3 regions of the Hahella sp. CR1 genome follow, and region 2 is predicted to be linked to each of the others. Evidence: predicted binding sites of a transcription regulator. Region 2 holds the regulator's gene; each other region holds the start of a gene.
What was found. Region 2 encodes sigma-54, which starts transcription at its own class of promoters, with help from an activator protein. Its sites were predicted from a motif close to TGGCACNNNNNTTGCTNT; they were not measured.
Positions count from the first base shown of each region.

Region 1 (4,219 bases), on a different contig from region 2:
TCACAACCTTCTACGCCCACAATGAGGACATCGTTTTCAATCGTTACAACTTCATACTGGTTGCTCATGTTGTAGCTCGCGTTAATTTTATTGATTTACTTCCAACAATCTGCGCAATTTATGCTCCATACCCCGATTATATTTATCTGTGTATGTCTTAAACTCCTGAATATCGGCGAGCCATTTCGCTATATACTCTGCATGAGCCTTACTGGACTCCGTCTCCAGCAGCCACAGCCGCTCATACTCACGAATCCTTCCTTTCAGTGAATTATATTTTTTATAGCAGGGCTCACAGAGAACTTTTCCGTAATACACTTTTCAGTACTTCTGCCTCGTGCTTTTGTTGTTCCGCAGACCAGACAGCCTCCTTCTTACATTTCCGGCACACGTACTGAATGTCGTAATAAAAATCAAATAGTGGGTCATGAAAGTCATGAGAGTTTTTAACAGCTTCAGGCCAAAGCTCTTTATTGGCCTTTATTTTATTTGGTTTTATTTCAGACATACGATCTACTTAATCATTATGCAGGACATCCGCGAACACCTTTCACTTTCCTTTTGAGGTTACCCACAGCGACCTGTGTTTGGTAATAATCGCGTCAATCTTACCTTCTTGCGCCAGTTGCTTTAAGCCATGATTGAAGTCCTGTGAGGTTTTCAAAAAATTCTTCGCTTTCTTGGAAAACATCAGGTATTGGTTTTCCACTTTGATCGGAGGGTCTAGCCAGATGAACTTGTTGACGGAATCGGGAAATTCCGTGTTGATAATATACTGCCCCATAAACTTATCAATCAGCACAAGATCAATCCAACCACGGGAAAGGCTAAGGATATTCTGGCGGTCTTCGGTGACTTCAATGGTATTCAATCTGGCCTGTTCAAACTCAGGCGGATTCACGTATCCCCGCACCACGCCTATTTTGTATGGCTGTAAATCATTCAGTACGACATAAGAAATATTACGCTCCCTGAGAGCATAGAAACCCAACTCATTGGCTGGAAGAGGATCTGAAAACTCAAACCACTGCTCCCGGTTTTTGCGATACCACCCAGTGTAGACCCCATCAAAATCACCAGCCTGCGCCATGCCATAAGCTCTTTTCCAGGGCAAAAATTTTACCTCCACGTCATACCCGACTCGTTGAAAGGCCGTAGAGATGATCTCCGAGATAAATCCCTTACTCTCTAAATGCTCGCCGTAATAAGGAGGATACTCAGTCGCGGCCAGTACCACCTGGCGCTGCGCGGCCTCTGCGACGTTGAGGATGTCCAGGCATATAAATACCGCAATGAGGCGATAGAAAAGCTTCTTGGCCCTACCTCGATCAAAACAACGCGGCCAGCAAGAGCTTCCTATACATGAGAAAGGTTTACAGTAGCGCTTGGTTTTCCGCTGATTATTATGTGGAAGGGTCATACCAGAGGGCGTTTTTCGCTTATGGTTATTATCAGCAAATATAGCAGCAGTGACGATTTTTCGTACGCAGAAAAGACCAGCGTGCACAGGTCCATCAAAGCCACACCAAACCTCGACACCGACCCAAATTAAACCAAACAGACCTGAAAAGGCCGCCCGGCACTGTAAATCAGGCAAACCCAATACTTTGTAAGTTCTGCAAGCCTTTTACCCAAGATTACCAGCCAAACGGAAAAAACGTACAAATTTACGCCAAAATGCGCATAAAAAGCGCTAAATTCGGTAAAAATAACTTGGCACGCTTCTAGCTATCTCTTAAGTGACAACGAGGCATAGAGACCTGTTACCCGGTCTCGATAGAGATCCGGGACTTTAAAAGATAGAAAAGGAGATCGTTATGAAAACGCCAAAAATTTTTATCAAGAAACCTGCTTATGCTGCTCTGATCGCTGCGACTCTGGCTGGCGCTATGACCGTGGCCCCTGCTTACGCGGCAGGCGACAAAGTTAAGAAGGAAGAAACTGTCGGTCAGAAAGCGGAAGAAATGAGCCAGGATGCGAAGAAGTATTTCAAGGACGGTTGGACTGAAGGCAAGATTGAAACCGCCATTCTGTTCAACGAAAACCTGAGCACGTTCGAGATTGACGCTTCCGTGAATGGCTCCAACGCGACGCTGGTGGGAACAGTCAGTTCCGAAGTGGAAAAAGAGCTGGCGGAACAGATCGCTCTGAGCGTAGAAGGCGTTAAGGATGTGGATAACCAATTGCAGGTAGCCTCCACGCCCGCCAAAAAGGAAAACGCGGATAACGACAGCTTTAAAAGCTCCGTGGCTGACGCCACTATTACCGCTAAGGTGAAAATGAAGCTGCTGGCCAACGAGTCCGTCGCCGGTCTTGATATTGATGTGGATACAGAAGGCCGTGTGGTAACGCTAAATGGCGCGGTGGATTCAGAAGCAGAGAAGGATCTGGCGGAAAAACTGGCCAGCAATGTTGACGACGTGGATTCCGTTGAAAACAAGTTGATGATCAACTAATTCATCGCACTCCATGCGCATGGACATCAGCAGGGCCCGAAGCCTCACGGCTTCGGGCTTTTTTTCGCCAGTGTAAGGATAGCAAGCAGGTCTACTTCAGGGAGTTCAACGCGGAATAACAACACTGAACCCGGCTTACCACCGGACCATGGCTCCCCGCACATCCACATGAATAAATGGACCGTGATAACTATTAGCGGAATATACGCCCAACCCGCCGATGAAGGATTTGTACTCCGGCGTTTCAGCAAATTTCTCAATCAGCTGCGCCAGATACTCCGCGTCATCTTTGTCGACTTTGCCGTCCTTGTTAAGGTCGTCCATTTTGCCGTCTTTGGGGTCCTCGTCGATAAAGACATCCGCCGCCCCGCCCCATTGATGACGACTATACATCGCGTTGCGAATGGATGTGTTGTAGTACGGGGTGCGAAAGCCGCTCATAATAACGAAAGAAGAAACCGGCACACCTGCGGCATTCACCTGCTCCGTCAAATACTCCAGCTTAAGCAGCAGCTTTTCCCGCAGCACCAGAAACTTGGGGAACTCCGAGGGTTGCCGACATAGAAACTGCTCCAAACGGTAATTGGGCGTCAGCTCGATATCCAGCATATCCTTGGTGACTTCGAGGTAGCCGGGAGGCGGAAGATAGATCGCCTGGTTGAGGTAGGCCTCACTGGGATAATGACCTATCTGATAGCCACTCAGCATCCCCTCTTCGACTTGGTTCGCCGGCACCAACACAAACAGGTTTAGGGTTATCTGCGCCCCGGTGGAAGACCTGCGAATAGTCAAACGACTCACCCCAGGATGCGCAGGAGCGGTCCAGCGATAACGATCGCCGGGCTCCTTGACGACATCGCCCTGGCCGCTTATTTCAATCTGCTCGCTCTCCGGCAGATTAATTTTGAAGACAAATTCTTCTGACGCCTGCAAAAATACGGACATAACCCGATAATCACTGGTTTCGCCTTTGAAACTGATACTGAAGTCGACTTTACCGGGTTCAAATCCAAAAGCACGGGTCATCAGCAGACAGAGCGCAATGACCGTTAGTGCTCTAACCATTCATTATCCTCCGGCGCTAGCGTTTTGCCTTCAAACGCCATTTGCAGTCGGGCGTCTCTTCCGTATACATCCTTACGGAATTGCGCCACGCCGGAGTCATCCATCCAGGCGGTCCAATATTGCAGATGCACTGGAACCGGGCTCGGTAAACGCAGTGTGGTCGGCTCCCCCGACGCAAGTATTTTGTCCAGCTCGATGCCGGTTCTTTTCTTACTGCCGATCAAGGCTGCAGCCAATTCCAGGGGCCGCTCCAGACGGATACAGCCTGAGCTGAAGGCTCGCTGTGATTTGTAGAACAAGCTTCTGCTTGGCGTATCGTGAAGATACACATTAAATTCATTGGGAAACATAAACTTGATACGCCCTAACGCATTCATGGGGCCCGCCGCCTGTTGCAGGCGATAGGGAAACTTGCCGCCTTTGACTTCTTCCCAGTTGATAGTTTCAGGGTCCAGGGCGGCCTCTTCCCGTCCCCAGCCTTTGTATACCCTGAAGCCCATTTTGCTGATAAATTCCGGGTCTTCGATAAAACGCTCCAGCATATCTTCTTCCGCGATCTGGGTGGGGACTTCCCACAGCGGGTTCACCACCAGATAAGTCATCAACCCACTGAAAGCAGGCGTACGACGATATGGCTTACCCACCACTACACGCATACTCAGTTCGGTGCGGCCGTGATCCACCAGATCCAGGCGGTA
Region 1 is NZ_JAPELK010000003.1:534,439-538,657, forward strand. Features, by position in the region: gene ONV78_RS10365 (hypothetical protein) at 1-68, opposite strand, end outside; gene ONV78_RS10370 (zinc-ribbon domain containing protein) at 293-508, opposite strand; gene ONV78_RS10375 (transporter substrate-binding domain-containing protein) at 551-1,597, opposite strand; gene ONV78_RS10380 (BON domain-containing protein) at 1,818-2,456, shown strand; gene ONV78_RS10385 (hypothetical protein) at 2,592-3,521, opposite strand; gene ONV78_RS10390 (L,D-transpeptidase family protein) at 3,506-4,219, opposite strand, start outside.
Region 1: ONV78_RS10380 (BON domain-containing protein) is a predicted target of sigma-54. The motif match lies at 1,715-1,732, and genes of this name have one in related genera.

Region 2 (4,219 bases):
TTGATAAAAAGCTTATTGTATTACTTTCTCAGGTAACCGGCGTTTATGCACAACCCAAGTAAACTATTCACCGCGGCGCTGTTATTGGGCCTTATTTTCGCCCCGCTTAGCCATGCATTGGACCTTCTTAACGGCAGTGACGAACCGGTGCGCATCAAAGCGGGACGCTGGGAGAGAGATGGCCAGAAAGGCATCGACACCTATATCGGCAATGTCGTTATTATCCAGGGCAAATCCAGCATCGAGGCGGACAAAGTCATTTTATACACCGACGACAATGGCATCAGCCGCTTCCAGGCGACCGGCAAACCCGCTCACTTAGTGCAGTTTGACCAAGAAAAACAAACTGAAACTCACGCTTACGCAGAAAACATGGACTATGACCGTAGCCAGAGTAAAGTCGTTATGCGTAACCATGCACGCATTCTTCAGGACAACAGCTCAGTGGAAGGCGAAGAAATTATTTATTTCACAGACAAGCGTTTAGTCACGGCAAAGGGAGCCTCATCGGGCAATCAAACCGAGCAGGTTGAAATTATCTATCATCCGCCCAAATCTAATAAACAATGAGCACTCTCACCGCCAGAAATCTGGCCAAGGCCTACAAGAAACGGCCCGTAGTAAAAGATGTGTCCGTTGAAATTCGCAGCGGCGAAATCGTGGGCCTCCTCGGCCCTAACGGCGCTGGGAAGACTACCTGCTTCTACATGGTGGTAGGACTCATCCCCAGCGACAAAGGCAGCGTATTTATTGACGAAACGGAAATCACCGGCCTGCCTATGCACGGGAGAGCGCGCAAGGGCATTGGCTATCTGCCGCAGGAAGCTTCGGTCTTCAGAAAGCTGTCCGTAGAGGACAACATCTACGCCATCCTTGAGACCAGAGCGGATCTGAGCCGCAAGGAGCGTAAGCTTAAGATGGAAGAGCTGCTGCAGGAATTTCACATCACCCATATTCGTAAAAGCCTTGGCATGAGTCTCTCGGGGGGCGAGCGTCGACGCGTGGAAATCGCTCGCGCGCTGGCTACGGAGCCAAAGTTTGTCTTATTGGATGAGCCTTTCGCCGGGGTGGATCCTATTTCCGTCAATGATATCAAGCAGATTATCGAGCATCTCAAAAAGCGCGGCATCGGCGTTTTAATTACAGACCATAATGTGCGCGAGACCTTGGATATTTGTGAACGCGCCTATATTGTCAGTGAAGGATTTATTATCGCAAGCGGCGCCCCAAGTGATATCCTTGCCAACCCAAAGGTTAGAGAGGTCTATCTGGGTGACCAGTTCAAACTTTAGTTTAACCGGCGGCTTCCATCTCAGATGGACCTCAAGGCTCAAGAGCTTAGGATTAAAGCACCTAATAACTATGAAAAACTCACAAGATCTGTGCCTGAATCGGTGGTAAGCATCAGATGGTTATGAAAACTTCATTGCAGTTAAAGCTGGGTCAACAGCTGACCATGACCCCGCAACTGCAACAAGCAATAAAACTTTTGCAGCTTTCAACACTGGATTTACAGCAGGAGATTCAACAAGCGCTTGAGTCCAACCCCATGCTGGAAGTGTCTGAAGAAGACGAATCTCCCAACCACGTTCAGAACGATACGATCAGCGACATGCTCGCCAATAACTCCAGCAAGGAGCGAACGCAAGAGTCGGGCATGGATGAAGGAGGATTCGCCGAAGAGGACAACTGGTCCGATTCCATTCCGAACGACCTCCCCGTCGATACCGCCTGGGATGATGTCTTCCAGAGCGGATCAAGCAGCTACAGCGGCGGCGAAGATGACGAATACGACTTCGAATCCCGCAATAGCAAAGGCGAAACCCTGCAAGACCACCTTCTCTGGCAACTGAACCTTACCCCCATGTCCGACATTGACCGCATGATCGCTGTTGCGATAATTGATGCAGTCAATACTGATGGCTATCTCTCCCTCACTCCAGACGAAATTCATGGCGGACTGCAAACTGAGGGGGAAGAAGAAATTGAGCTGGACGAAGTACGCGCCGTCTTAAAGCGAGTGCAGCAATTCGATCCTCCTGGAGTCGCCACTTGCAACTTGCAGGACTGCCTGCTGAGTCAGTTGAATCAACTGCCTAAAGACACCCCCTGGTTGGGTCAGGCCAAGCTGGTGGTCAGCCACTATATCAATCTGCTTGGCAACCGCGACTACGCCCAGTTGATGCGCCGCAGCCGCCTGAAAGAAGACGATCTGCGGGAAGTTCTCAAACTGATTCAAAGCCTGAACCCAAGACCGGGCGAAGGCATTCAGGAAAGCAATACCGAATACGTGGTTCCTGACGTTATCGTCAAAAAAGCCAACGGCCGCTGGCTGGTTGAGCTGAACCCTGAAATCGCTCCCAAGATTCGTATCAACCCTGGCTATGCAGGTTTGGTGAGACGCGCGGACAACAGCTCAGACAACACTTATTTACGCGACCAGTTACAGGAAGCGCGCTGGTTTATCAAAAGCTTGCAAAGCCGTAATGAAACTCTGTTGAAAGTCGCTTCACAAATCGTCGAACATCAGCAAGGATTCCTTGAGTACGGCGAAGAGGCGATGAAGCCACTGGTGCTGCACGATATTGCGGAGGCGGTGGAGATGCATGAGTCGACGATTTCCCGGGTGACCACCCAGAAATACATGCACACTCCTCGCGGCGTATTTGAGCTGAAGTACTTTTTCTCCAGCCATGTCAGCACAGACACGGGTGGCGAGTGTTCTTCGACCGCTATTAGAGCTATTATCAAGAAGTTAGTCGCGGCGGAATCACCGAAGAAACCATTGAGCGACAGCAAAATTGCTGCGCTGCTTGGCGACCAGGGCATCAACGTCGCCCGTCGCACGATCGCAAAGTACCGGGAGGCGCTTTCCATTCCGCCTTCCAATGAACGTAAGCGATTAATTTAAAAGGAGGAATACAGGCATAAGACTTAAATCAAATAGTCACAAATTGGATGTGCTAGTATTTTTCATGGAAGTGCAAAATTCATAATGCACCGTATATTGGCATTAGGAGCAAAGTATGCAAATGAACATCACCGGACATCAAGTCGAGTTAACTGAAGCACTAAAAGACTACGTTAACAACAAGTTCGACAAGCTCGAACGACACTTCGACAGTATCAGTAATGTCCAAGTTACGCTCTCCATTCAAAAACAGCGTCAGATTGCGGAAGCAACCATGCACATAAGCGGCGCTGACCTGCATGCCAATGCTGAACACGAAGATATGTACGCGTCAATTGACGCACTGGTGGACAAATTAGACCGCCAGATCCTCAAACACAAAGAGAAGCACGTTGATCGGATGCACGGCGCATCCGCCAGATAACAGAACATGGCCCAAACCACACTAACTATTGAGTCAATTATCTCGCCCGCCCTCACACGCTGTGGGGTGTCGGGCTCGAGTAAGAAGCGCGTTCTCGAATATATCGCCAATCTGATTGCGCAACATTTTCCGTTTTTGGACGAGAACGCCATTTTTACCAACCTGATATGCCGTGAAAGACTCGGCAGCACTGGTATCGGCCAGGGTATCGCAATACCTCATTGCCGCCTGGAAAACTGCGACCGCATCATAGGGGCCTTGCTTACACTCAAGGACAAAATCCCTTTTGACGCCATAGACAACGAACCTGTGGACCTGCTGTTCGTTCTGATCGTGCCTCAAGAGGCCACCAGCGAACACTTGGACCTTCTGAGCCAGCTGGCCCAGAAATTCAATGACCGTCGCTTCTGCGAACACCTACGCGACTGTGACAACGACGAAACCCTGTTCAGGAGGGTGCTGGAGAAATAATCCAGCTTCGATGGAAAGAGGAAGACATGAAGCTGATTATCGTAAGTGGTCGTTCAGGCTCCGGAAAAAGTACGGCGCTCCATGTTCTGGAGGACATGGGCTATTACTGCATCGATAACCTGCCTATCGGTCTCCTCTCGCCTCTCACCCAAGAGGTGCTGGACCAGGGGAAAACCCAGAATCAGCAACTCGCCGTCAGCATAGACGCCCGCAATCTTTATAGAGACCTGTCGGATTTCCCGTCAATTTACGCCACTCTGCAGGCGCATAATATCGATGTGGAAATCATCTATCTTGACGCCAATGACGCCACCTTAATCAAACGTTTTCATGCAACGCGTCGCAAGCACCCGCTCAGCAGTAAAAGCACATCACTGAAAGAAGCCATCGCCAAAGAGAAACAGCTGCTGGAG
Region 2 is NZ_JAPELK010000004.1:35,647-39,865, reverse strand. Features, by position in the region: gene lptC (LPS export ABC transporter periplasmic protein LptC) at 1-62, shown strand, start outside; gene lptA (lipopolysaccharide transport periplasmic protein LptA) at 46-570, shown strand; gene lptB (LPS export ABC transporter ATP-binding protein) at 567-1,292, shown strand; gene ONV78_RS10745 (RNA polymerase factor sigma-54) at 1,415-2,911, shown strand; gene raiA (ribosome-associated translation inhibitor RaiA) at 3,027-3,335, shown strand; gene ptsN (PTS IIA-like nitrogen regulatory protein PtsN) at 3,342-3,806, shown strand; gene rapZ (RNase adapter RapZ) at 3,833-4,219, shown strand, end outside.

Region 3 (4,219 bases), on a different contig from region 2:
CCCCTGAAACGTCGTTTGCGCTGCGCCTCGCAGCCGCTCCCGCAATTGATTGTGCGAGATAAAATCATGCAGACCATCCGTGCTCAACAAAAACACATCTCCGGCCTGCACGTCCATCACGCGGTAATCGATATCCAGATTGGGGGAAAAACCCATCGCCCGGGCCAGATAAGTGCGCTCTGCATCGACGCGGGCGGTATGATCCGTTGTAATCTGCTCCAGCTCGCCCTGCCGATAGAGATAAATCCGGCTGTCGCCCACATGAAAGATATGCGCCTGCGTCGACTTCAATACCAGAATGGACAACGTGCATACGTAACCTTTGTCGTCATTCAGCGTGCGCAGGCTTTGTCCATAAAGCCAACGATTCAACGCCTGCAGCACTTTCTGCGCGGCGTTTTTCACCGACCAGGAATCCGGGGTGCAGAAGTAATCGCTCAGGAAATTGGTGACGCAGGCTTCGCTGGCTTCCTTGCCCGCTTCCGCCGCGCTGACGCCATCCGCGATGACCGCCACGGCGCCTTTCAGTTGCAACGTTTCCCGGTCAGGAATTCGCACGCCGATGCAGTCTTCATTGCGGGGTTTCACGCCCGCCATGCTGTGTTGATCAACAGATAGCGACAAATCGCTGGCGAATATCATGCGCCACTATTCCAGCTGTGAAAGTTAAAGGTAGTACGCCGCAGCGATACGCCCATGTCAATCAGTTCACTTCAATCAGCTGCACGCTGCCGTCTTCGCCCACTTCGACCATATGACCTTCTGGTTCATCCAGAAACTGCACGGCGAGAAAACAAACCGCCGCCGCTCCTGCGATGACCATAAAGAATGTGGATGCGTCGACGAATGAATACACCGTCAGGAAAGTCACGCCGCCCACATTGCCGTATGCGCCCGCCATGCCCGCGATTTGTCCGGTCATACGGCGCTGCACCAGCGGCACCATGGCGAACACGGCGCCCTCCCCCGCCTGCACGAAGAAGGAACAGAACATCACCGAAGCCACCGCCGCGGCGATCATCCAGGTTGAGGAAATCTGACTCAGCAACAGATACCCCACCGCCAAGCCCGCAATCAGAATGGACAAGGTTTTTTTACGGCCAAAACGATCCGACAACAGACCTCCGCCGGGCCGCGCCACCAGGTTCATCAACGCGAAGGCCCCGCCCAGCAAGCCAGCCTGAACCGGAGACAAGCCAAAGGTCTCCATAAAGAAAGCGGGCAACATCGACACCACCGCCAACTCTGATCCAAAAGTCACGAAATACGCCCAGTCCAGCACCGCCACCTGCTTGAACTTGTAGCGCTGCATTTCCGGCACGCCCTGCTTCAGACGCTCATGATTGACGTTGTAGATCTGCCAGAACTGCACGATGAACAGCGCACCCAGGCCCGCCCACAAGATCAGCGCCGTGGAGTCGGATAGCAGCCCCAGTCCGGCGGGAGACAGCTTCCAGGTCAGCACCGCCAAAGCGATATACATGGGCAGATTCATGGCGATGTAAAACCAGAAGTCTTTCCAGGAGCTGACTTCCAGCCCGCCGCTCTTTTTGGGTTTGAAATAGGTGGAGCCTTTCGGGGTGTTGCGGACTTTGCGATAAAACAGCAGTCCATAGAAGAAAGCGACGACGCCCGTGGTGGCGATCGCATAACGCCATCCTTCATCGCCGCCATAGATATAGGCGGCGATTGAAGGCAACGTCCAGGCCGCCGCGGTGGAGCCGAAGTTACCCCAGCCGCCATAGACGCCTTCCGCCACACCGACGGTTTTAGCGGGAAACCACTCCCCCACCAGACGAATGCCGATGACAAAACCAGCGCCAATAAACCCACACAGAAAGCGGAACAGAGCAAGCTGCTCAAAGGTAGTGGAAAACGCAAATCCCCAGCACAGGAAAGCGGAAATCATCAGCAACAGACTGTACACCGCACGCGGGCCGAACTTATCCACCAACATGCCGATAACGATACGCGCAGGAATGGTCAGCGCCACGTTCAAAATCAGCAGCGCCTTCCACTGCTCATTGGACATATTGAAGGCTTCCACAATGAAAGGCTTCATCGGCGCGTGGGAAAACCACATGACGAACGTGAGGAAAAACGCGAACCAAGTGTAATGCAAGGTTCGGACGCCCCCTTGGGACAGATCCAGAATATTGAGTTTATCGGATGACATAAATCTTCCTGTCTTATTGGCAGTTGAGTTCTTATAGAAAAGCACTCACAGGAACTACAAAAGCTGTGCCAACCGACAAATCGAGCCTGTCCAACCTCCTTTCAACCTGCCTGGATATTTCGTTCGCAACCGGGAAAAATCGTAAATACCTATGTATATCAGATAATTAAATTTATCAGGCAGGGCGTTAGGCGTTTTACCCGCCATAAAAACGCACCAAATATGCGCAACACAAAAACCCCAAGTCGCACCAAATTAATCACTCTTGTTGGGCGCCAGCTAAAATTTGCGCACTTTTTTAGATCAAAACTCGCTCTAAAATCCGCACCATCAAAATGCGCAACGTCCTATAAAACCTCCAAAACCGAAAATTACTCTTTTATTTACAGCCACTTAAAAATCCAACCTGGCCGATTGGCGCCATTCATGCTCTACCAGGGTCAATTAGCCTGTAGCGGATTCAGTGAGCTGGAGAAGGTCCATGAAAGAAAAATTAGTCGTCGTCGGAAATGGAATGGCTGGAATGCGGACGGTCGAGGAGTTGCTAAAAATAGCGCCGGATAAATACGACATCACCGTGTTCGGATCAGAGCCTCACGGCAATTACAACCGCATCATGTTGTCACCGTTGTTGTCTGGAGAAAAGACGCTCGAAGACATCATGATCAACGACATGGAATGGTACAAAACCCACCAGATCACCTTGCACGCCGGCTGGGAAAAACGGGCGTTGAAAGTGGATCGCCGCAACAAGGTTGTGTATGCGGCGGACGGAACGGAAGCGCCCTATGACAGGCTGCTGCTGTCCACCGGCTCCAATCCCTTCATTATTCCTGTGCCAGGCAAAGACCTGAAAGGCGTCATCACCTTCCGGGATATTTCCGATGTAGACACCATGCTGTCCGCCGCCAAATCCAAACAGCACGCTATCGTGATCGGCGGCGGCCTGCTTGGTCTGGAAGCCGCCAACGGATTGTTGAAACACAGCATGGACGTCACGGTCGTGCATAACTTGGAAATTCTGATGAACCGCCAGCTGGACGGTCCTTCCGCCCGCTTTCTACAGGCGGCATTGGAAGAGCGCGGCATGAAATTCCGCATGTCCGCCAACACGTCTTGCCTGGAAGGCGATGAACATGGCGGCGTCAAAGCGATCAAGTTCGACACCGGCGAGACGCTGCCTGCGGATATCGTAGTGATGGCGGTCGGTATTCGTCCCAACACCGAGCTGGCGCAATCCTGCGGTTTGTATTGTGAGCGCGGAGTGGTGGTCAATGACACCATGCAGACCTTCGACCCCAGCATCTACGCCATTGGCGAGTGCGTGCAACACCGAGGGGAATTATTCGGCTTAGTCGCCCCCATTTGGGATCAGGCCAAAGTCTGCGCCAACCATCTGGCAGGCTACGGCATTGGCATCTACAAGCAGAAAGAAGTCTCCACCAAACTCAAAGTCACCGGCATTGATGTGTTTTCCGCCGGCAATTTCCTGGGGGACAACGACAGCGAAAACATCGTGTTTCAGGACCCCAAACGCGGCGTCTATAAAAAGGTGGTGATCAGAGAGGACAAAATCATCGGCTCCGTCATGTTCGGCGACACCGGAGACGGCTCCTGGTACTTCCAACTGATGCGCGACAAAACCAACATCAGCGACTTCCGCGACACCTTGCTGTTCGGCCAACACCTGGTGGGCGATTCCGGCCGCCAGGGCATCAACGCCGTCGCGGAGTTGCCTGACGACACAGAAATCTGCGGTTGCAACGGCGTCTGCAAAGGCGACATCGTCAAAGCCATCACCGACAACAAACTCTACACCCTGGACGACGTACGCGCCGCCACCAAGGCCTCCGCCTCCTGCGGCTCCTGCACCGGGCTGGTGGAACAGGTTCTGGCGGCCACCGTGGGCGGCGACTACAGCACCGCGCCCAGCGAAAAGCCGCTTTGTAAATGCACTGGCTACGGCCATGACACTGTCCGCAAAACCATTCTCGATAACGGCCTGAAAACCTTTCATGAAGTCGCCGCTTTCATGGAATGGGA
Region 3 is NZ_JAPELK010000011.1:96,982-101,200, reverse strand. Features, by position in the region: gene ONV78_RS23625 (bifunctional protein-serine/threonine kinase/phosphatase) at 1-642, opposite strand, end outside; gene ONV78_RS23620 (NarK family nitrate/nitrite MFS transporter) at 704-2,176, opposite strand; gene nirB (nitrite reductase large subunit NirB) at 2,658-4,219, shown strand, end outside.
Region 3: ONV78_RS23620 (NarK family nitrate/nitrite MFS transporter) is a predicted target of sigma-54. The motif match lies at 2,230-2,247, and genes of this name have one in related genera.